Regions from separate parts of the Myxococcus sp. NMCA1 genome, predicted to be linked through region 1. Evidence: riboswitches for the same ligand, from Rfam matches in the RefSeq annotation. Region 1 holds a riboswitch; the other holds the start of a gene.
The links. A riboswitch is a leader RNA that binds a small molecule or an ion and turns the genes downstream of it on or off. The one in region 1 is predicted to bind cobalamin.
Positions count from the first base shown of each region.

Region 1 (9,998 bases):
GGAGGCGGGCCGTTCTCGTTGGCAGCCTTGCCCGCCTGCGCTTCGTCGGGAGCGGAGGGACGCAGGGGCTGCGCGGGCGGCGGCCCCTCGGGCTCCTTCGGCATGAACTGGCGCAGCACCTGGGCGCGGAGCTCCGGGGGGCCCAGGAAGAAGGCTCCGACCACGGCCACACTGACGAACAGCAACACCAGCACGAGCACCAGCGGGCCCTTGCGGCGACGCTCGGGGCGCTCGGGCATCGTCGTGCGGCGGGTGTCCTCCTTCGCGATGCGCTCGGCCGAGCGCGTCTCCGGGCGGACGGGCATCGTCGTGCGCCGCGTCTCCTCGTTGGGCGTGAGGGAGACGCGGACATCGTCGTCGCTCTCGTCCTCTTCTTCCTCCGTCACGACGGGGGCAGGCGCGGTGGGACGCACAGCGGAGACGGAACCTGTCCTGCGCGCGGTGCTGGCCGGTGCCATCCCCGGCGAAGACGGCCGGGCCCGCCGAGACCTGGGCCGGGAGACGCCGGACCGCTCCTCGTCCTCGGAGCCATTCACGTCATTGAAGAGGCCCGCGTCCAGCACCACGCGCGGATGCGTGTCGTCATGACGGGTGACGCGAGGGTCCGTGTCGGCGTGATGCGCGACGCGGGGCTGGGTGTCGTCGTGGCGCTCGGTTCGCGACGGGCGGTGGATGCGCGGATGCGTGTCGACGTCGGCGATGCTCGCCGCGGATTCCTCGTGCCCCACATCCTCGGTGGAGAGCACGGGCAGCTCCGACGAAGCGCCTTCATGTGACTGCGCGTCAGTCGAAGAAAGGCCGGCCTCGGCGTCGTCCTCGGGGGAGAGGGCCTGCCCGCCGTGAGCGGGGGTGGTGTCCACGGCGGGCTCATCCACCACGGGCGCGGAGCGGGAAGCCGTCGCTCCCGATGCAGGCGCGGCGGGAATGGCTCGCGAGGGCGTTGCCCCCCTCGGAGGTTGAGGTGCCCCCAGCGAAGACATGCCCCGCGAGGGCGTCATGCCAGCCTGGGCGGGCGACACCGCGGCCATCACCGCCGAAGCCGTCCGAGCAGGTGCGGAACCCGATGATGTCGATGCGGGTACGCTCGCCGAGGACAGGGTCCGCGCTGGCGTTCCGGTCTGAGAACCCACAGCGGGCATGCCCGCCGACGACATCGAGCGCGGCGGCGCAACGTGCTCCGCCCCCACGGCCGGCATCCCCGCCGAGGACATCGTGCGCGGTGGCGTCCCGTCCTCCGAGGACATGTCCACGGAAGACGCCGAGTCTGAAGCGTCCTCGTCCTGCGCATCCAACGCAGCCACTTCCACGGAGGAAATGGCGCGAGACGAAGTCCCCGCCTGCGCGCCCACAGCGGGCATGCCCGCCGACGACAGGGAGCGTGAAGCCGCGGCCTCATCCGGCGAGCCCACCGCGGACGTCGCGCGAGCCGGCGTCGAGCCCGGCGGAGGCGGCTGGACGGCCGCCATCACCACCGAAGCCGTTCGAGGCATCGGGCCAGAAGGATGCGGCTCGCTGAATACCGCCTCGTCCTCCCGCGACGACAGCTCCTCGACCGGCGCCGCACTCCCAAACGCGCCCTCCCGCGCCGAGGCGGAGTCCTCGTCGTCGGACAGCGAGGGTTCATCGTCCTCGTATCCGGCAGCCCCCTCCGAGACCTCAACGGCAGGCATCGACTCCAGCGCCGACGTGCGAGGCAACGACGCGGGAGCAGGCACGTTGACCGCGGGCATCACCACCACGCCGGTGCGAGGCAGCACCGCTGCGGACACGTGAGGCTCGGCCCCTGGCGGCGGAGGTCGCGAGTTCACCGTGCCCTGCGACCCACGCGGCGGCACCGCGGGCGTGGGCGCGCCCACCAAGGCAATCACGCTCGGGCTCGCCTCGGACGCCCTGCCCCGGAGCGACTCGGCCTTCGCATCCGTCGACTCCACCTGGACGGACGCGTCCTCGGGAGAAGACGGCCCGCCCAGGCTCGGCATCGCCAGCTCGGTCGGCCGCATGTGCGACGGAAGCAGCGCACGCGCGGCGGCCACTCCCGGCGGCACCGCCTCGGGCGGCATCGACGTCATCTGGACCTCGCGCGTCATCGCGGGCGCGCGAGGAATCGGAGCAGACGAAGGACTCACCCCGCCGCCGCGAACGAAGGCCTCGGGCCCCACCTCCACCGAGGGCGCCGTGTCCTGGCGCACGCCCCGCGCCCGAGCCTCTTCCTCCAGCGCCTCGATGGGGAACGCGGGCCGGGTGGACTCGTCCATCGGAACACCCGGGCGCGTCTCACCGTCCGTCACCGGACCACCGCCCTCGCGGCTGCGGGGCGTGGGGAAGAACGACAGCGGCTCCACCGGGCCATCCAGGCGGATGGTCTTCGCCGGCAGCATCGCGTGCGTCATCTTCGGCGCCAGCGGATCATCCGGCATCGAGGCCAGCGCACGGACCTCTTCCGTGGACAGGCGCGGCACGTCCTTGAGGCTCGCCAGGAGACGCCGCTCGGACTGGAAGTCCGCCGAGAACAGCTCGCGCATGAAGCGGCTGACGCTCTCCGGGCCCGCGCTCGAATCAATCTCCATCAGGCAGGCCTGGAGCCGCCCGCGGAACTCCTCCGCCGTCTGGAAGCGCTGCGACGGCTCCACCGCCAGCGCCTTGGCCACCAGCGCCGTCACCGCGGGCGGCGTGAGCGGCTCCACCTGGTCCAGCGGCGCGATTCGCGGGTTCGCCACCAGGGACATGAGCTCACCCGGGTGGATGCCGTCGAACGGGTTCTTCCCGCAGATGAGTTCGTAGAGGCAAAGCCCCACCGCGTACAGGTCGCTGCGGCGGTCCACCGGCTGGTGCCGCGCCTGCTCCGGCGACATGTAGAGGAACTTGCCCAGGATGATGCTGGGGTTCGTCTTCGCGGCCGACAGCCGGCTCTTGGCGAGCCCGAAGTCGATGACCTTCACCTCCCCTTCGTAGGAGATGAGGATGTTCTGCGGCGAGATGTCCCGGTGGACGAGCTTCAGGTCCTCCCCGTCGTCGTCCTTCTTGCGGTGCGCATAGGCCAGCGCGTCCAGCACCCGGCCCATGGTGTAGAGGATGAATGTGACAGGCAGCGGCATCTGCCTGTCCCGCACGCGCGCGGCCACCTTGCGCAGGTCCTTGCCGTCCACGTGCTCGAGCGCCATGTAGGCCTCGTCCTCGTGGAGGCCCATGTCCAGCACCTGGGCGATGGAGCCGTGACTCAGGCGGACCAGGGTGCGGGCCTCGCCCACGAAGCGCTCGACGAAGTCCGTGTCCGCGGCCAGCTGCGGGAGGATTTTCTTGATGACGCAGAGCTTCTCGAACCCCTGCGCCCCCTCCAACCGCGCGAGGTAGATCTCTCCCATGCCCCCCGTCGCCAGATGGGACAGGAGCGTGTACCGGCCAAAGGGCTGGGGCCGGAAGGGTCTCAACCGGGCGGGTTGGGTTGACGAGTTCATGCGGTGCGGGGGTTCACCACGACGGGGTCCGTATTGAACCCTTTCCCGGTACGTCCCAGCAACCCGTCAACCGGACGCGGCCCCCTCAGCGGAAGCCGGGATTGGTCAACTGGCCTACATCCTCTTCCAGCACCTCGAAGGCCGCTACCTTGTCCTTCGGGGGGCGGATGAGGCGCTCGCCCAGCGGCTGGACGTCGAAGCGTGCCCCCACGGTGGCCAGGACCTTGCCGGTGATGAGCACCTGGCCCGGGCTGGCGGTACCGGCAAGCCACCCCGCAATCCCGACGCCGTCCCCCACCACGGTGTAGTCCGGGCGCACCTCGGTGCCGATCATCCCCACCAGGGCCCGGGTGCTGTGCAGGGCGATTCGCAGCTCGCAGCGCTCGTCCAGGGGCCGGCGCGCCATGGACCGCTCCCACTCGGAGCGCAGCGCCAGGGCTGCCCGGACGGCCCGGATCGAATCCTCGCCCTTCACGTAGGGAACGCCGAAGAGGGCGCGCAGGGATTCGCCCCGGAAGCCCTCCACGGTGGCCTCGAAGCTGAAGACGATGCCGCTCATCCGCGCGTGGAAGTCGTTGAGCATCTGCGTGGCGCGCGCGGCGCCGATGCGCATGGACAACACGGAGAAGCCCACGAGCTCCGCGTGCAGGATGGTGAGGTTGCGCTCCTCCAGGCCGGGCAGCTTGCCGCCCTGCTTCTGGGCCTCGGCGGCGCGGCGCTCGGCCACGTCCGGCGGGTGGAAGCGCTCCAGGTTGCGCCGCAGCCTGTCCGCCGCGGGACTGCCCTCGCGCGGGGAGAACTTCTGCACGCCGGTGGCCACCAGGTGCGCCACCGCGGTGCAGGTATCCAGCATCGACTCCACGCTGGCGTCACCCTTGGCCGACAGGTTGACGTAGAGCACCCCCGCGTAGGGCGGCTCGGTGCCGATGGGGATGCACAGCACCCGGTCCACGCCGTAAAGGATGACGCTCTCCCGGCCCGCGAAGCGGCGGTCATCGCGCACGTCGCCCACGGCGAGCGCGCGGCCCTGACGCAGGGCCTCCTCCACAATGGCATCCGAGACGGGCACCTCGCCCTTGGCCAGCCGGCCGCGGTGGCGCACGGCGGCGGGCACCATGGCGCCCGTGGCGTGCTTGAGCAGCACCACCGCCGTGGTCGCGTCGGTGACCTCCAGCAGCCGGTCCATGGTGGAGTCCAGGAACGACGACAGCGTCGTGGCCGACGAGAGCGCCTCCGCGGTGCGGAACAACAGCACCAGCGTCTCCTGCCCCACGCGTGGGCTCGCGGCGGGCAGCGGCGCGGACGCGGAGAAGCTGTCGTCGAAGGAGACCGGGCCCACGTTGTCCAGGAGCCGCAGCACGTCCGCGTCGCGCACGTTCTTCGCCAGCAGGACGGAGGGGCCCACGTCCTGGCCGTGGCCGAAGCGCACGACGCCACCCGCGCCCAGGTCCACCATCTCCGTGGCCGCGTTCTCCACGGTGTTGGGCTGGCGCACGGAGAGGACGTTCTCGCCCAGCGCCACCGAGTCTCCGGCGGCGAGCTGCCGAGAGCCCTGCAAGGGCGCGCCGTTGATGCGGCTGCCGTTGCGACTGCCCAGGTCTTCGATTCGCAGCACGTCACCGTCGACGTACAGCCTCGCATGCCGGCGTGAGACGAGATCGCCGCCCAGGACGATATCGTTCTCGTCCGCGCGGCCGAGGCTCGTCACGCCCTCAGGCAGATCGTACGACGTGTCGAAGTAGCCGGGCCCGTTGATGATGATCTGCCACATCGAATGCCCGACATTACACGACTCTCCCGCCTGTTGAGAGAAGGAGACACTGACTCAGTGCGGGTATTCGGTAACCCGGCGCCAGGACGCATCTCTTCGCACCGCGTCATTTCACCTGCGGTACGGATGCCCGAACAATTGATCAGCGGGGCCGGTGGATGAACAGGGAAGCGCCCTGTCTCACCACGGGGAAGGCCGCGAGCGGTCGAGTCGCCGGGCCATTCAGAACCTGCCCCTCCTGGGTGAAGCGGGAGCCATGACAGGGGCATTCCATGACGCCGTCGGCCGGCACCCAGTCCACGGCGCAATCACCGTGCGTGCAGATGCGCCAGAGCGCCGTGTAACAGCCAGGTGACGTGTGGACCACCACCACGTCCAGCAGCGCCTGGGGGATGCGGACCTCCGCGGCGCCGCCGGGGACCTCCAGCGCGGGGTGCTCCACCAGGGAGACTTCCACCCAGCCCTCGCCGGGCGGGCCCGACGGCACCCGCGGCGCACAAGACGGGCCCGGCCCTCCCGCATCGGGAGGGTCGAGCACCACGGCTTCCCGCCACCCGTCACCACACCCCGCCCCGAACGCCGCCAGGGCACAGGTGCCCTTGAGCAGCGTGCCGAGCGCGGCGCGGCGGTCCACTTCCCCTGTCATGGACAAGGGACATGGACGTGGCGGGAGCCCCTTCACGGCGTGCCGCTCCGAAGCGACACGCCGTTCACCACCGCGACGGCGTCCAGGTCGAAGCCTCCGGAGGTGCCGCCGTAGCGGTTGTTGCCCGCGTCGACGATGCGCACGTACTGCGCGCGGCTCAGGCCCACCGTCGCCAGGTCGAACCCGTCTCCGCCCGCAACCGCGGGGTCCGTGGCGCTGACGCCGTTGGCCGGATTGGCCTGGACGGTGGCGACGCCCGCGCATCCCGGGTAGCCGCCCGCGGCGTCCGTGGTGGCACACGGGAATTCGTACCAGGTGACGCCGTCGTCGCTGACGGAGACGATGCCCCGCTCGGAGTACGTGGCCGCTCCGCCCGCGACGCGGAAGGTGTTCTCGAACACGAGCAGGTCCACGCCCGGCCCATCCATCACGGCGATGTCGGTGAAGCGCAGAACGATTGTGCCGCCCCGGCCCAGCGAGAGCACGTCCAGCGAGCCGTTGTCCGGCCCCAGCCCCGACGGAGGCCCGAGCACGACGTCCGGGAAGCGGTCCTGCCCGAAGCCCGCGAAGTCGCCGGGCTCGAAGAGGACGACTTCGTCCGCGTACGGGTCCTCGGGCGGAAGTCCGGCATCGGGCTCCAGCGGTGTGGAGCCATCCGGCTGTCCCGCGTCGTCCCGCACCGGGTCCGTTCCCGCGTCTTCGCCGACGCCGGAGGAATCGTCACCGCACGCGGTGGCGCCCAGGAGCACGGCGAGCGCCGTGCCCCAGGCGAAGCGGTGGAGGCCGCGATGGCTCACGGCACGGCCCGAATGCGGACCAGCCGCTCGCCGTTCACGTCCTCGATGCCCACCAGCAGGTCCGAGCCCAGGTGGGTCAGCTGCGTCACGGAGGTGCACTGGTCCACGAACGACAGCACCGGCGTGCGCTCGCCAATGACGACCTGACCCGGGGTCGCGTCCGCGGACAGGCTGTAGCGGGACACGTCCGTGGTGACGAACTGCCAGGTGGCATCGTAGGCCCCCCGCTTGACGACGACGCCGTCACCGAAGGCGGAGGCCGCGTTGAAGTCGCTGCCCACGTCAATCTGCGGCTGCGCATCCAAGGCGAACGGCGTGTTGGAGGAGAGCGCCGCGCTCACCACGGAGGGCGCCACTGCGTAGGCCACGTTGGTGTAATCCGGCGGAACGGCGAAACCGAACACGGAGACGCCGTTGTTCGCCACGGCACTGAAGCCATTTCCGCCAGCGGTCTGCGGGAAGTCGGCCACCTTCACGGAGGCCATGGGGTCCGCGGAGGTCACCAGCGCATAGATTCCGAAGCCGTTGATGGCGGACAGCCCCGTGCTGTTGATGAGGAAGGCGGACGTCGTGCCCGACGTGAACGCGGCGGCGCTCATGTTGCCCGGCGAGTTGACGTAGCTCGAGTTGCCAGGGGTGACGACGTCATAGAGCGAGACCGTGCCCGCGCCACCCGACTTCGTGTAGCCGGCCAGCAGCCGCTCGGCGCCATGCACGAGGAAGCGGTTGGGGAAGATGCCCGACGTGGCCCCGCGGTCCTCGGGCGCCAGGACGTTGAACAGCGGCGACGAGGAAGGCGTCAGGTCCGGCCAGATTCCCAGCGAATAGACGTCCGCGCTCGTATCCCCTTGCACGGCATAGACCGCGTACGTGGGGCCCGGCGTGACGGCCACCGCCAGCACGTCGTCCGGCATGGGCGCGGAGCCCGCGGTCTCGAAGCCCGCCTGGAGCTGAAGCGTGCCGAGCACCGGGTCGTACGGCGCCGTCTCGCACGTGTACTCCGTGCCAGCGTCCGTCTCCGTACCCGCGTCCGGCTCCGTGCCCGCGTCCGGCTCCGTGCCCGCGTCCGGCTCCGGATTGGTGCCAGCATCGGACTCCGGGTCGGTGCCCGCGTCTTCCCCGGGGACCTGCTGGATGGGCCGCGTCTCACACTTCTCCGAGGCGCACGTCCACTCCTGGCCCGCGGGAGCGGGGCCGTTCTCGCTGCGGCAGTCGTAGACATCCACGCATTCGGAGCCACAGCCCGTGGTGGCAACCGCCAGCACCAGACTGGCCGTGGCGAACATCAGGGACTTCGTGCGGGCTCCTGCGCGCTTCACATCGGCGTACTTCATCGGTGTCCTCGCTCCCTCTTCCGCCCCCACGGGCGAATGGGCTTCCAGGAGGACACGGCCGAAGGCAAAGCCCCGGCGGACCTTTCGCGCCGGACAGCACCGCCCCCGCCGCCTCCCCTCGGAGGCCTCGGTGATGTCCGTGCCAGGGGCACGGGTCTTCGGCAGGTTTTCGGACTCGCAGGCGCGGGTGCACGGAGCACCCACCTACTTGCCGTCGCTTCCCAGCCCGCTTCGGGCCAGTGCTTCACGTGACGGCGTTCGTTCCTGCTCACCGCTGCGGGGCAGTCCCGGATTCACACCGGGTTCCCTTGAGTCACCGTGGTTCCACGGCGACACCGAGGACGCGGGCGGGGATATGGCGGGTGCAAGCCATTGTCAATGACTGGTCCCCAGACGCACCCGGCGCCGGAGCAGCGCGAGGAACAGCGGGCCGCCCAGCAGCGCGGTGACGACGCCCACGGGAGGCTCGGCCCCGAACAAGGGGAAGGCCAGCCGCGCCAGCAAATCCGACAGGACGAGGAAGGCCGCGCCTCCCAGCGCCGACAGTGGCACCAGCAGCCGCTGGTCCGGCCCGAAGGCCAGCCGCAGCAGGTGCGGCACGATGAGGCCCACGAAGCCAATCAACCCCGTGAGCGCCACCGCGCCCGCGACGCTCGCGCTGGCGGCCAGCAGCAACCAGCGGCGCGTCGCCGCCACCGGAACCCCCAGGGACGCCGCGTCATCGTCACCCAGCGACAACAGGTTCAACCGTGCGGAGAGCACCCACATGACGCCAATCGCGCCGGCCTGAAGCAGCGCGGAGAGCACCAGCGTGCCGCCGCGCTCGTACCCCAGCGCTCCGGCGAGCCAGTAGAGGATTTCCCCCAGCCGGTCGGGGGCGGACAGTGTCTTCACCAGTGTGATGGCCGCGGAGGCGAACGCGTTGAACACCACGCCGGTGAGCAGCGCGGCGTAGGGCGCGCGCGACGCGGAGCCCCGGCTGGCGGAGAGGACGAAGAGGATGGCGGCCCCCGCGCCCAGGAAGGAGAAGAGCGCGGGCGCGGACAGACGCGCCATGGCGCCGCCCAGGCCCGGTGCCACTTCCCCCACGGTGCCAAGCCCCACCGCGAGCGCCAGCGTCGCCCCCATCGCCGCCCCGCCGGACACGCCGAGCACGAACGGGTCCGCCAGCGGATTGCGCAAGAGCCCCTGGAGCGTGGCGCCCGAGGCCGCCAGCCCCGCGCCCACGATGGCCCCCAGCAGCGCGCGCGGCAGCCGCAACGACCAGAAGATGACGGCGTCCGTGGACGCGGGCTCCGTCAGCGCGGCGGTGAGGGAGATGGACTGCTCACCGAAGCGCACCGCCACCGCCAGGCACCCCACCGCCAACACGAGGAAGCCTCCGAACAACATCACCGCGCGCGAGGCACGAAACCCTCCCGCTCCGCCATGTGCACGCTGGGATGTCGCCGGCTCGCTCACGGCGCGGCCTTACCCGTTCCTTCCGGATGCAGCAAACGGAAGAGTTCCTCCAGCCCCCGCCCCAACGAAGGTCCCGGTTGCAGCAGTGACATGGAGGGCAGGTCCACCCAGCGCGCGCTGGACAGGCCAGGCAGTGCCCTCAGCTTGTCCTTGCCCACGTCCACATCCGCGGCATCCACCACCACCGTGGCCCGGGCACGCACCACGCGCTCCACCGAGTACACCGGGTACGCGGAGCTCGCGTCCGCCGCCACGTTGATGCCGCCCGCGTCCCGGAGCAGCTCGTCCGCGAAGGAGCCAGGCCCCGCTACCACGAGCGGCTCGAAGCCATAGACGAACAGCACCCGCGGCGCGGGCAGCTTCTTCGCCGCCTCCCGGATGCGCGTGCGCGTGGCCTCGATGCCCACCACCACCGCCTCCGCCTCCTTTTCCCGTCCAAGCGCCTTCCCCACCGCGCGCATGGCCGCGAGCACGTCCGCCACGGAGTGGAGCGGCAGCAGCAGCACGGGCACGCCCAGCTCCGCCATCTTCTCC
Region 1 covers NZ_CP113950.1:8,403,314-8,413,311, forward strand. The annotation lists gene OZ403_RS34720 (serine/threonine-protein kinase) at 1-3,455, opposite strand, end outside; gene OZ403_RS34725 (FHA domain-containing protein) at 3,541-5,226, opposite strand; gene OZ403_RS34730 (QcrA and Rieske domain-containing protein) at 5,369-5,872, opposite strand; gene OZ403_RS34735 (cell surface protein) at 5,905-6,669, opposite strand; gene OZ403_RS34740 (hypothetical protein) at 6,666-8,003, opposite strand; cobalamin riboswitch at 8,147-8,358, opposite strand; gene OZ403_RS34745 (FecCD family ABC transporter permease) at 8,379-9,464, opposite strand; gene OZ403_RS34750 (ABC transporter substrate-binding protein) at 9,461-9,998, opposite strand, start outside.

Region 2 (9,998 bases), 230 kb from region 1:
CTGCGCGGCGGCCCCTGGACACCGCGTTTCCGAGACATCTTCAGGAAGGCCGGCATGGAGCTGAAGGACCCCGAGAACATCGTCGAGATCCCGGGTCACAAGGGGCCACACACCGAGCAGTATCACTCATTCATCCATAGACGGCTGCTTGATGCATTGGAGGACTGCCGGAAAGTGGCTGAGTGCCGAAAGGCGCTCACGGGTGAGCTGCGCCTGCTCGCCAAAGAAGCCCAGAATCGAGGAACGGAAGTCTACAGGCTTTTGATGAAACGGCCTGTGGGGTAGCTAGGAGGCGCACCATGCCGAAACGATCTCGATACTTCTGGCTCGACGACGAAATGAAGGGCGGAAACTGGTACCTCGGAGACCCGGTGGATAAAGCGGGCCACGAGGTCGAAGACATTTGGGAGTTCATCAAGGGGCGGCCGATCCGTCCTGCCGGTTGCATGACGTTCCCAATCCGGGAGGCAGGAAAGCGCAAGGACTACAGCACAGCAGGCGTCGGCAGAGCACCCATTGTCCACTTCAGGGTGGCCACCATCTTCGCGGAAATGGCCTCCAATGATGTGCAACTGATACCCGTGGATATCGAGGGCTGCCCAGACGAGTACCAAGTCCTGGTGGCGACAAAGCTTATCAAGTGCATCGACGAGAAGGCATCAAGAGAGATTCTGATTTGGAAGCCAGAGGATGGCCGACCGGAAAAAGTCGGCAAGTATCGAAGTGTGGCTGGTATGCGGATTGACCCCACGAAGGTGGGAGACGCCAAGGTCTTTCGCACGTGGGGGTGGACCGGGGCTCTCATTGTTTCGGAGGACATCAAGGCCGCCCTGGAGCGCGCGAAGGTCACGGGTGCTAAGTTCGAGGAAGTCTAGCCGGCACGGCAAGCCCGACGCCCTCTATCTGGACAACGGCGCCACCTACCGTGGCGACACGCTGACTACCGCCTGCGCGCGCCTGGGCCAGTGGCCAGCCTCTACGAAGTCAACGTCCGGCTGTGGGCCTTCCTCGACGCACACTACCACCAGACCGTGGCTTCAGTGTCGGGGGGCTCCCTGGAAACCGAGAAAGGCGAAACTCCATATAAATTTCGATAGCTGGCAGAGTTTGCATAACGCGCTGACAGCGAATTCACACGGCATGAACAAGCCACGGGAGCTGTCATCTTGGCGCCGAGACGCCGAGCGCAGCGCCTATCCAAACAGGCCCAGTGACGGAGGCGGAGTGAAGCCAGGGAATACCCTCGCCAACTCCACACCGGGCCGACAGGCACGTAGGGCTTCCGCCAACGGCGCGCGCACGTCCGTCCATGCAGGCACATCGCGCCCGTCCTGCAAGCGCTCCGGCACCAGCGAATCGAAGCGTCCGTACACCCTGCCGCCCTTCACGCCGCCGCCCAGCACCAGCATCGCGCTGCCCACACCGTGGTCCGTTCCGCGGCTGCCGTTCTCCCGCACGGTGCGGCCGAACTCCGTCAACACCACCACCATCACCTGCTCCAGCCGAGGCCCCAGGTCCGCGGCGAAGGCCGCGAGCGCACCTCCGAGTTCCTGACAACGGTTGGCGAATGCCCCTGTCGCGGCACCCTGGGCGGCATGCGTGTCCCAGCCGCCCGACTCCGTCGCCGCCACCTCCAGCCCCACTTCTCCGTGGATGAGCCGCGCGATGTCCCGCAGCCGCTGCCCGAGCGGCCCCTTCGGATACACCACCGTCGCGCGCGAAGGCAGCTTCGCCAGCCGGTCCTCGTCCAGCAGGGCCATCGCCTCGAATGCGCCCTGCCCTGTCGTCCGCAGCGCCTCGTCCACGGCGCCCGCGTAGAGCGCACTGAAGCCTCGGGTGGCTTCCTCCCCTCGGCGTCCGCCTCGCAACCGGAACTCCTCCAGCCGCCCCATGGCCAGCGCCCCCGCGTCTCCGAACAACGCTCGGGGCAGCGTGGGTTGCAGCGCCACGGCGCGCAGCGCGGCGCCCTCCTCTTCCTCCAGCGCGCGGTTGAGCCAGCCATCCGGCGTCGACTTGCGCCCTGGCGTTCCGGACTCCACGAAGTCCTGCGCGTCGAAGTGGGAGCGGACCGGCTCCGGCAGTCCCACGCCATGCAGCACCGCCAGCCGGCCGTCGTGCCACAGCGGCATCAGCGCATCGAGCCTCGGATGCAAACCGAACGGCCCTGACAGCTTCAGCGCGGCATCCGGCCCGCTTTCCCGCAGTGCCAGCGAAGGGCGCGCCCGGTGGTACGCCGCATCCTCGATGGGCGGCACCAGCGAGAGCCCGTCCACGCCTCCGCGCAGGAAGACTGTCACCAGCGTGCGGCGAGCGACTGACGCTGGACTGGCGGCGAGCGCCCGCCCCAGGAACCCCGGAGCACAAACGAGCCCCGCGCCCGTCACTCCCAGGGCGCGCAGCAGATGGCGGCGAGTCAGCGGTGCGGTCATGACGTCTGGAGCTCCGTAGTCGCGGCCCGTCTCCAGGCAGGAACACGCATCTCCACGAGAGGTTAACTCGCTCAACACCTCCAGCGGCCTTCCCTCGCGGCGCGTCCGCGCGCCTTGACAGTCCAAGAAGGCCGACAGTACATACGGCCCCATGTTGGTGCCTGGGCCTTGGCCTGGGCTTAAAAGGGAACCCGGTGTGAATCCGGGGCTGCCCCGCAGCGGTAAGTGAGAACGAACCTCGTCACACGCACTGGCTCCCCCTGGGAGCTGGGAAGCGACGAGCAGTAGGAACCCGGCTCCGGCCGGAGTGCTCACGAGCCCGAAGACCTGCCCGCATCCGTTCGTGGGAGAAATCCACGGACGGTTTCGACCTGGAGCCGCGTGGGACGGCCGGAAGGTCCGAGCAGCGCTGGAGCCTCCAGCCAGTCTTCGCGCGCGCCTCGGCTTTTCCGACCCAACCCCGCTCGTGTGTCCAGTCGCCCGTGGGGGCGAAGGTCGGTCCGTGGGCTCCTCCGGGGCCTGGTGTGCGCCGACACGCGTGCATCGTGACAACCCTTCTTCCACGCGGGAGCCCTGTCGGGCGACCTCGGTCGTCCGCGCTGCGTGGAGGACGGACGATGCGGGACGAAGGCAGGCAGGGCGTGCGCTACCCGCAAGGGAATGTGCTGCTGCGCAACCTCGCGCGCGATTTCCCCGTGGTGACACACGGCCAGGGCGTCCACCTCTTCGACGCCACCGGCAAGCGCTACCTGGACGCCTCCGCGGGCGCGCTCGTGGCCAGCGTGGGCCATGGCAACCGCGAGGTAGTGGACCGCATCCACGAGCAACTGCTGCGCGTCGCCTACGTCAACGGCACCCACTTCACCACCGAGGTGACGGAGCAGCTCGCCTCCCGTCTGTGCGCGCTCGCGCCACCGGGCCTGGAGCGCGCCGCGTTCCTGGGCTCGGGCTCCGAAGCGGTGGAAGCCTCGGTGAAGTTCGCCCGGCAGCTCTGCGTGGAGCGCGGGCAGCCCCAGCGCACGAAGGTCATCACGCGCGTGCCTGGCTACCACGGCAACACGCTCTATGCCCTCTCGCTGTCGGGACGGCCCCACTACAAGCAGTTCTTCGGCCCCATGCTGGCGGAGGTCGTCGCCACGCCCGCGCCCTACCCGTATCGCTCCGGCCTGGAGGACTATACACGCGACGGCGCGGAGCACTACGCGCGGATGTTGGAGGAGACGCTCCTCCGCGAGGGCCCGGACACCATCGCGGCCTTCATCGCGGAGCCGGTGATTGGCTCCTCCGCCGGAGCCTCCCCGCCACCGCCGGGATACTTCGAGCGCGTGAGCGCGCTGTGCCGGAAGTACGGCATCCTCACCATCGCCGACGAGGTCATGTGCGGCTGCGGACGCACCGGCCGCTTCTTCGCCAGTGACGTGTTCGACTTCACCCCGGACCTGCTGGTGCTCGGCAAGGGCATCAGCGGTGGCTACGCGCCGCTGAGCGCACTGCTCGTGCGGCAGGCGCACCTGGAGGAGATGCGGCAGGGCTCTGGCGGCTTCATGCACGCGCAGACCTACCTCCAGGCTCCGTCGATGACGGCAGCCGGGCTGGCGGTGCTCGACTACTACGAACGGCACGACCTGGTGGCGCACGCCGCGCGCGTGGGCGCCCACTTCCAGCGGCGCCTGCGCGAGACGCTGCTGCCCCTGCCCTACGTGGGCTCGGTGCAGGGCGTGGGACTGATGGCCGGCGTCGAGTTCGTGGAGGACATCGAAAGCCGCCGCCCCTTCCCCCGTTCGCGCAAGGTGGTGGAGGGACTGATGGCCGAGCTGTTCGAGCGTGGCCTCGTCCTCTGGTCCAACACCGGCCACGCGGACGGAACGAACGGGGACCTGCTGATGCTGGGTCCCCCGCTGGTCATCACCGAGGCCGAGGTCGACGCGCTGGTCGACACGCTCGCGCAGGGCATCAACCACTACTTCCGGAGGGAGCCATGAGTTTCCGCATCACCTACTCGGTGCTGGACGCAGACATGTCCACGCTGCACGCGCGCTTCGATGAGGCGCTCACCACCGTGCGCGGGCGCCTGGGCGAAGCGCTGCCGTCGTGGATCGCCGGCGAGGCATACCGGAGCGACGACCTCCTGGAGAGCCGCAACCCTGCGAGGCCGGATGAGCTGCTCGCCACCTTCCACCGCACGCCCGTCAGCGAGTTGGACCGTGTGGTGCGCGTGGCGCGAGACGCCCAGCGCGGCTGGGGCGCCACGGCCTGGGAGGAGCGGGTGCGCATCCTCCGCCGGGCCGCGGACCTCATCTCCGAGCGCAGCCTGGAGTTGTCGGCACGGATGACGTTGGAAGTGGGCAAGAGCCGGCTGGAGTCGCTGGGTGACGTGGAGGAGTCCGCGGACCTGCTGCGCTACTACGCCGGCCAGTTGGAGCAGGCGGAGGGCTTCGTCCGTCCCATGGCGCGCCTGTCGCCCAACGAGGACACACGCAGCGTCCTACGGCCCTACGGTGTCTTCGCCGTCATCTCGCCCTTCAACTTCCCACTGGCGCTCGCGGCGGGCATGAGCGGAGGCGCGCTCCTGGGTGGCAACACCGTCATCCTCAAGCCCAGCGAGGAGGCCCCCTGGTGCGCGGAGGGCCTGTACCAGGCGCTCGCGGACGCGGGCCTGCCCCCGGGTGTCTTCCAGGTGGTGCACGGCGAAGGTGAGGCGCTGGGCGCGGCGCTGGTGCGGCACCCCGGCGTGGACGGAGTGTCATTCACCGGCAGCAAGGCCGTGGGCATGAACCTCCACCAGGTGATGTCCACCGGCCGCGTGCGTCCGTGCTTCCTGGAGCTGGGTGGGAAGAACCCGGCCATCGTCTGCCGCGACGCGGACCTGGAGGCCGCCATTGATGGCTGCTTCCGCTCCGCCTTCGGCCTGTCGGGCCAGAAGTGCAGCGCGCTGTCCCGCATCTACGTGCACGAATCGCTGCTGAACGACTTCACCGATGGGCTGGCGAAGAAGGCCCGGGACGCGGTGGTGGGAGACCCGTCGCTGGCGTCCGTGTTCACCGGCCCCGTCATCAACGCGGCGGCGGTGCAGCGCTTCGAGCGCGCGGTGGACGAGGTGCGCCGCGACGGCGCCATCATCGCGGGTGGAGAGCGGCTGCGGCTGGAGGGCGCGCTCGCCAAGGGCCACTTCGTCGCCCCCACCGTGGCGGCGCTGTCGCACGGGCACCGGCTGATGCGGGACGAGCTGTTCCTGCCCTTCGTCGGGGTGACGGGCTTCAGCACGCTGGACGAAGCCCTGGGGATGGCGAACGACTGTGAGTACGGCCTCACCGCGGGCATCTTCAGCCGCGACGCCGCGGACGTGGAGCGCTTCATGGCCAAAGCCGAGGCCGGCGTCCTCTACGCCAACCGCCGCACCGGCGCGACGACAGGCGCGTGGCCCGGTGTGCAGTCGTTCTGTGGATGGAAGGGCAGCGGCGCGTCCGGCAAGGGCGGCTGCGGCCCCTACTACGTCGCCCAGTTCATGCGCGAGCAGGCGCAGACCCGGATGGGCTGAAGCCCCCGCCAGGAAGACCTCATGACCATGCTCTATCCCGAAGTGAAGGTGGCTCCTCCGGGGCCAAACGCGCAGGCCATCATCGCGGTGGACCAGCGCTACAGCTCACCCTCGTACATCAAGGAGTACCCGCTCGTCGTCGAACGCGGCGAGGGGCCATGGGTGTACGACGTCGACGGCAACCGCTTCCTCGACTTCATGGCTGGCATCGCCGTAGCGTCCACCGGCCACTCCCACCCCGCCGTGGTGAAGGCCATCCACGAGGCCGCCGACCGCTTCCTGCACATCTGCGGCACCGACTTCTACTACGACACCTTCTCCCGGCTGTGCGAGCGGCTCGCCAGCTACCTGCCGGAGATGGGGCCCAAGCGCGTCTTCCTGACGAACTCCGGCACCGAGGCGGTGGAGGGCGCGCTCAAGCTGGCGCGGCACCACACGCGCCGTCAGTACGTGGTGGCCTTCAAGGGCGGCTTCCACGGACGCACCATCGGCGCCATCTCCCTCAACTCCTCCAAGGTCGCGCAGCGCGCCTTCTTCGGGCCGCTGCTGCCCGGTGTCATCCACATCCCCTACGCGAACCCGTACCGTTGTCCCAACGGCTGCGCGCCCAACACGTGCGGCGACACGTGCAACCCGGCGCTGATGCTGGAGCGGGAGTGGTTCGTCAACCACGTGGACCCGCGAGAGGTGGCCGCCATCTTCGTGGAGCCCATCCTGGGTGAAGGCGGCTACGTCATCCCGCCGGCTTCGTTCCTCCAGCACCTGCGCCGCATCTGCGACGCCCACGGCATCCTGCTCGTCTTCGACGAGGTGCAGTCGGGCATCGGCCGCACGGGGAAGATGTTCGCGGCGGAGCACTTCGGCGTGATGCCGGACATCCTCCTGTCCGCCAAGGGCATCGCCTCCGGCATGCCGCTGGGCGCCATCATCGCCCGTGAGTCGGTGATGACATGGCCGCGCGGCTCGCACGGCAGCACCTACGGCGGCAACCCCGTGTGCTGCGCGGCGGGGTTGGCCACGCTGGACGTGGTGGAGGGGCTGCTCGACTCCGTGCGCGACACTGGCGAGCACCTGCTGCGCGGCCTGCGCGAGCTCCAGGCCCGCTTCCCCGTCATTGGCGACGTCCGGGGCGTGGGCCTCATGGTGGGCGCGGAGTTCGTGGACCCGGCGACGCGCGAGCCCGCCAGCGCCTACGTGGCCGAGCTGGAGCAGCTCGCCTTCCGCAAGGGACTGCTGCTGCTGTCATGCGGCAAGTCCACCATCCGCTTCGCGCCGCCGCTCGTCGTGGGCCGGCACGAGGTGGACGTGATGCTGCGCATCCTCGAGGAGTGCCTGGTCGAGCTGGCCCTCCCGCGTGCGTCCCCTCTCCCGCAACCCGCCGCAGCGAGTGTGAAGCTCTGAGGCCGCGAGATGAACAAGCTCTGTTCCATGAAGGAAGCCATCGCCGAGTCCGTGAAGGACGGCAGCTCGCTGGTGATTGATGGCTTCACGCACCTCATCTGCTTCGCGGCGGGCCATGAAATCATCCGCCAGGGACGCCGGGGCCTCACGGCCATCCGCCTCACGCCGGACCTCGTCTATGACCAGCTCATCGAGGCGGGCGCGGTGCGCAAGCTCGTCTTCAGTTGGGCGGGCAACCCGGGCGTGGGCAGCCTCCACGCGCTGCGCCGGCGCAGCGAGGCGTCGTCTCCCGAGCGCCTGGAGTTGGAGGAGTATTCCCACTTCGGGCTGCTGTCCCGCCTGCTCGCGGGCAGCGCGGGTCTGCCCTTCTGGCCGCTGAACAACTACGCCGGTGGCGACATCGCCCGCGTGAATCCGTCCATCAAGGCGGTGACCTGCCCCTTCACCGGGCAGGAGCTGGCCGCCGTCCCCGCGCTCCGGCCCGACGTGGCCATCATCCACTGCCAGCGCGCCGACACGGAAGGCAACGCGCAGGTGTGGGGCCTGCTGGGCTCCCAGAAGGAAGTGGCCTTCGCCGCGAAGAAGGTGATTGTCGTCGCGGAGGAGATTGTCTCCACCGAGCTCATCCGCAAGGACCCCAACCGCACGCTGGTGCCCGGCATCATCGTCAGCCACGTGGTGCACGAGCCGTGGGGCTGCCACCCCAGCTTCGTGCAGGGGTTCCATGACCGCGACAACGACTTCTACGTGAAGTGGGAGGACATCTCCCGCCAGCCGGAGACGTACCGCGCCTGGCTGGAGGAGTTCGTCTACGGCGTGAAGGACCGGCAGGGCTATCTCGCGCGGCTCGAAACAGGGCTGCTCGACAAGCTGCGCGCGAAGGCGCGCGTCTGCGAGGGAGTGGACTATGGCTACTGAGCTTCCGGCGACGCCCACCGCCTCCGAGCGGATGGCCTATCGCGCCGCGCAGGAGTTGCGGGACGCGGACGTTGTCTTCGTGGGCATCGGCCTGCCCAACCTCGCGTGCAACCTGGCGCGGGAGACGCACGCCCCGGGCCTGTTCATGATCTACGAATCCGGCGCGGTCGGTGCCATTCCAGAGCGGCTGCCGGTGTCCATTGGCGACCCGTCACTGGTGACGGACTCGCTGGCCGTCGTCGGGCAGGCAGACATCTTCCAATGCATGCTCCAGCGGGGGCTCATCGAGGTGGGCTTCCTCGGCGGCGCGCAGGTGGACCGATGGGGGAACATCAACACCACCGTCATCGGTGACTACGCGAACCCCAAGGTGCGGCTGCCCGGCAGCGGAGGAGCGTGTGAAATCGCCGTCCACGCGCGGCGGCTGCTCATCGTCATGCGGATGAGCAAGCGCACCTTCGTGGAGACGTGCGACTTCGTCACCAGCCCGGGCCACCGGGTCCATGGGAAGAGCCGCGCGGAGTTGGGCATGCCCGGCGGTGGCCCCACCCGCATCATCACCGACCTGGGCGTACTCGACTTCGACGCCACCGGCGAGGCGGTGCTCGCCGAGGTGTACGCCGGCGTGACGGTGGACCAGGTGCGCGCCGCGTGTGGCTGGCCCCTGCGCGTCGCCGATTCCCTGCGGATGGCGACCGAGCCCGACACGGCCGTGCTGCGCCTGCTGCGCGAGAAGCTCGACCCGAAGCGTCTCTACCTCTAGCGAACGACCCACGGAGCCTTCATGAACGACGCCTTCATCGTCGACGCGGTCCGTACTCCCATTGGCCGGTTCCGAGGCGCCCTCAAGGGTGTCCGGCCGGACGACCTGGCCGCCCACGTCCTCCGCGCGCTGCTCCAGCGCAACGCCCTGGACGGCGCGCGGGTGGACGAGGTGTTCCTCGGCTGCGCCAACCAGGCGGGCGAGGACAACCGCAACGTGGCGCGGATGGCGCTGCTGCTGGCCGGGCTGCCCGACACGGTGCCCGGCGTCACCGTCAACCGGCTGTGCGCCAGTGGCCTGGAGGCCGTCATCCAGGGCTGCCGCATGATTCAGGTGGGCGAGGCCGACATCGTCCTCGCGGGCGGCGTGGAGTCCATGACGCGCGCGCCGTGGTCCATGCCCAAGCCCGAGGAGGGCTTCCCGTCCGGCAAGTGGGAGACGTGGGATACAGCACTGGGCTGGCGCTATCCCAACCCGCGCCTTGCCGCCCGCTTCCCGCTGGAGCAGATGGGCGAGACGGCGGAGAACGTGGCGGAGCAGTACGGCATCTCCCGCGAGGCGCAGGACGGCTTCGCGCTCGCCTCGCACCGCAAGGCCGTGGCGGCCCAGGCGGCGGGCTGCTTCGCGAACGAGCTCGTCCCCGTGGAGGCGCCTCAAGGCAAGGGCGCGGCCCTGCGCGTGGACACGGATGAAGGGCCCCGCGCGGACACCTCCCTGGAGCGGCTGTCCACGCTGAAGCCGGCGTTCCGACAGGGCGGCAGCGTGACGGCGGGCAACGCTTCCACCCTCAATGACGGCGCGTCCGCGGTGCTGCTGATGAGCGGGAAGGCCCTGCGCGCCACCGGAGCCACACCGCTGGCGCGCTACGTGAGCAGCGCGAGCGCGGGCGTGGACCCTCGCTACATGGGCATGGGCCCCGTACCCGCGTCGCGCAAGGCGCTGGAGCGCG
Region 2 covers NZ_CP113950.1:8,176,989-8,186,986, forward strand. The annotation lists gene OZ403_RS33765 (AHH domain-containing protein) at 1-285, shown strand, start outside; gene OZ403_RS33770 (imm11 family protein) at 300-875, shown strand; gene OZ403_RS33775 (DUF1501 domain-containing protein) at 1,194-2,429, opposite strand; cobalamin riboswitch at 2,568-2,778, shown strand; gene OZ403_RS33780 (aminotransferase family protein) at 3,047-4,411, shown strand; gene OZ403_RS33785 (aldehyde dehydrogenase family protein) at 4,408-5,967, shown strand; gene OZ403_RS33790 (acetyl ornithine aminotransferase family protein) at 5,989-7,368, shown strand; gene OZ403_RS33795 (CoA transferase subunit A) at 7,378-8,286, shown strand; gene OZ403_RS33800 (CoA-transferase subunit beta) at 8,276-9,049, shown strand; gene OZ403_RS33805 (thiolase family protein) at 9,071-9,998, shown strand, end outside.
Region 2: it holds a riboswitch for cobalamin, as region 1 does, so the genes downstream of both, OZ403_RS33780 (aminotransferase family protein) here and OZ403_RS34740 (hypothetical protein) in region 1, are expected to answer to the same signal.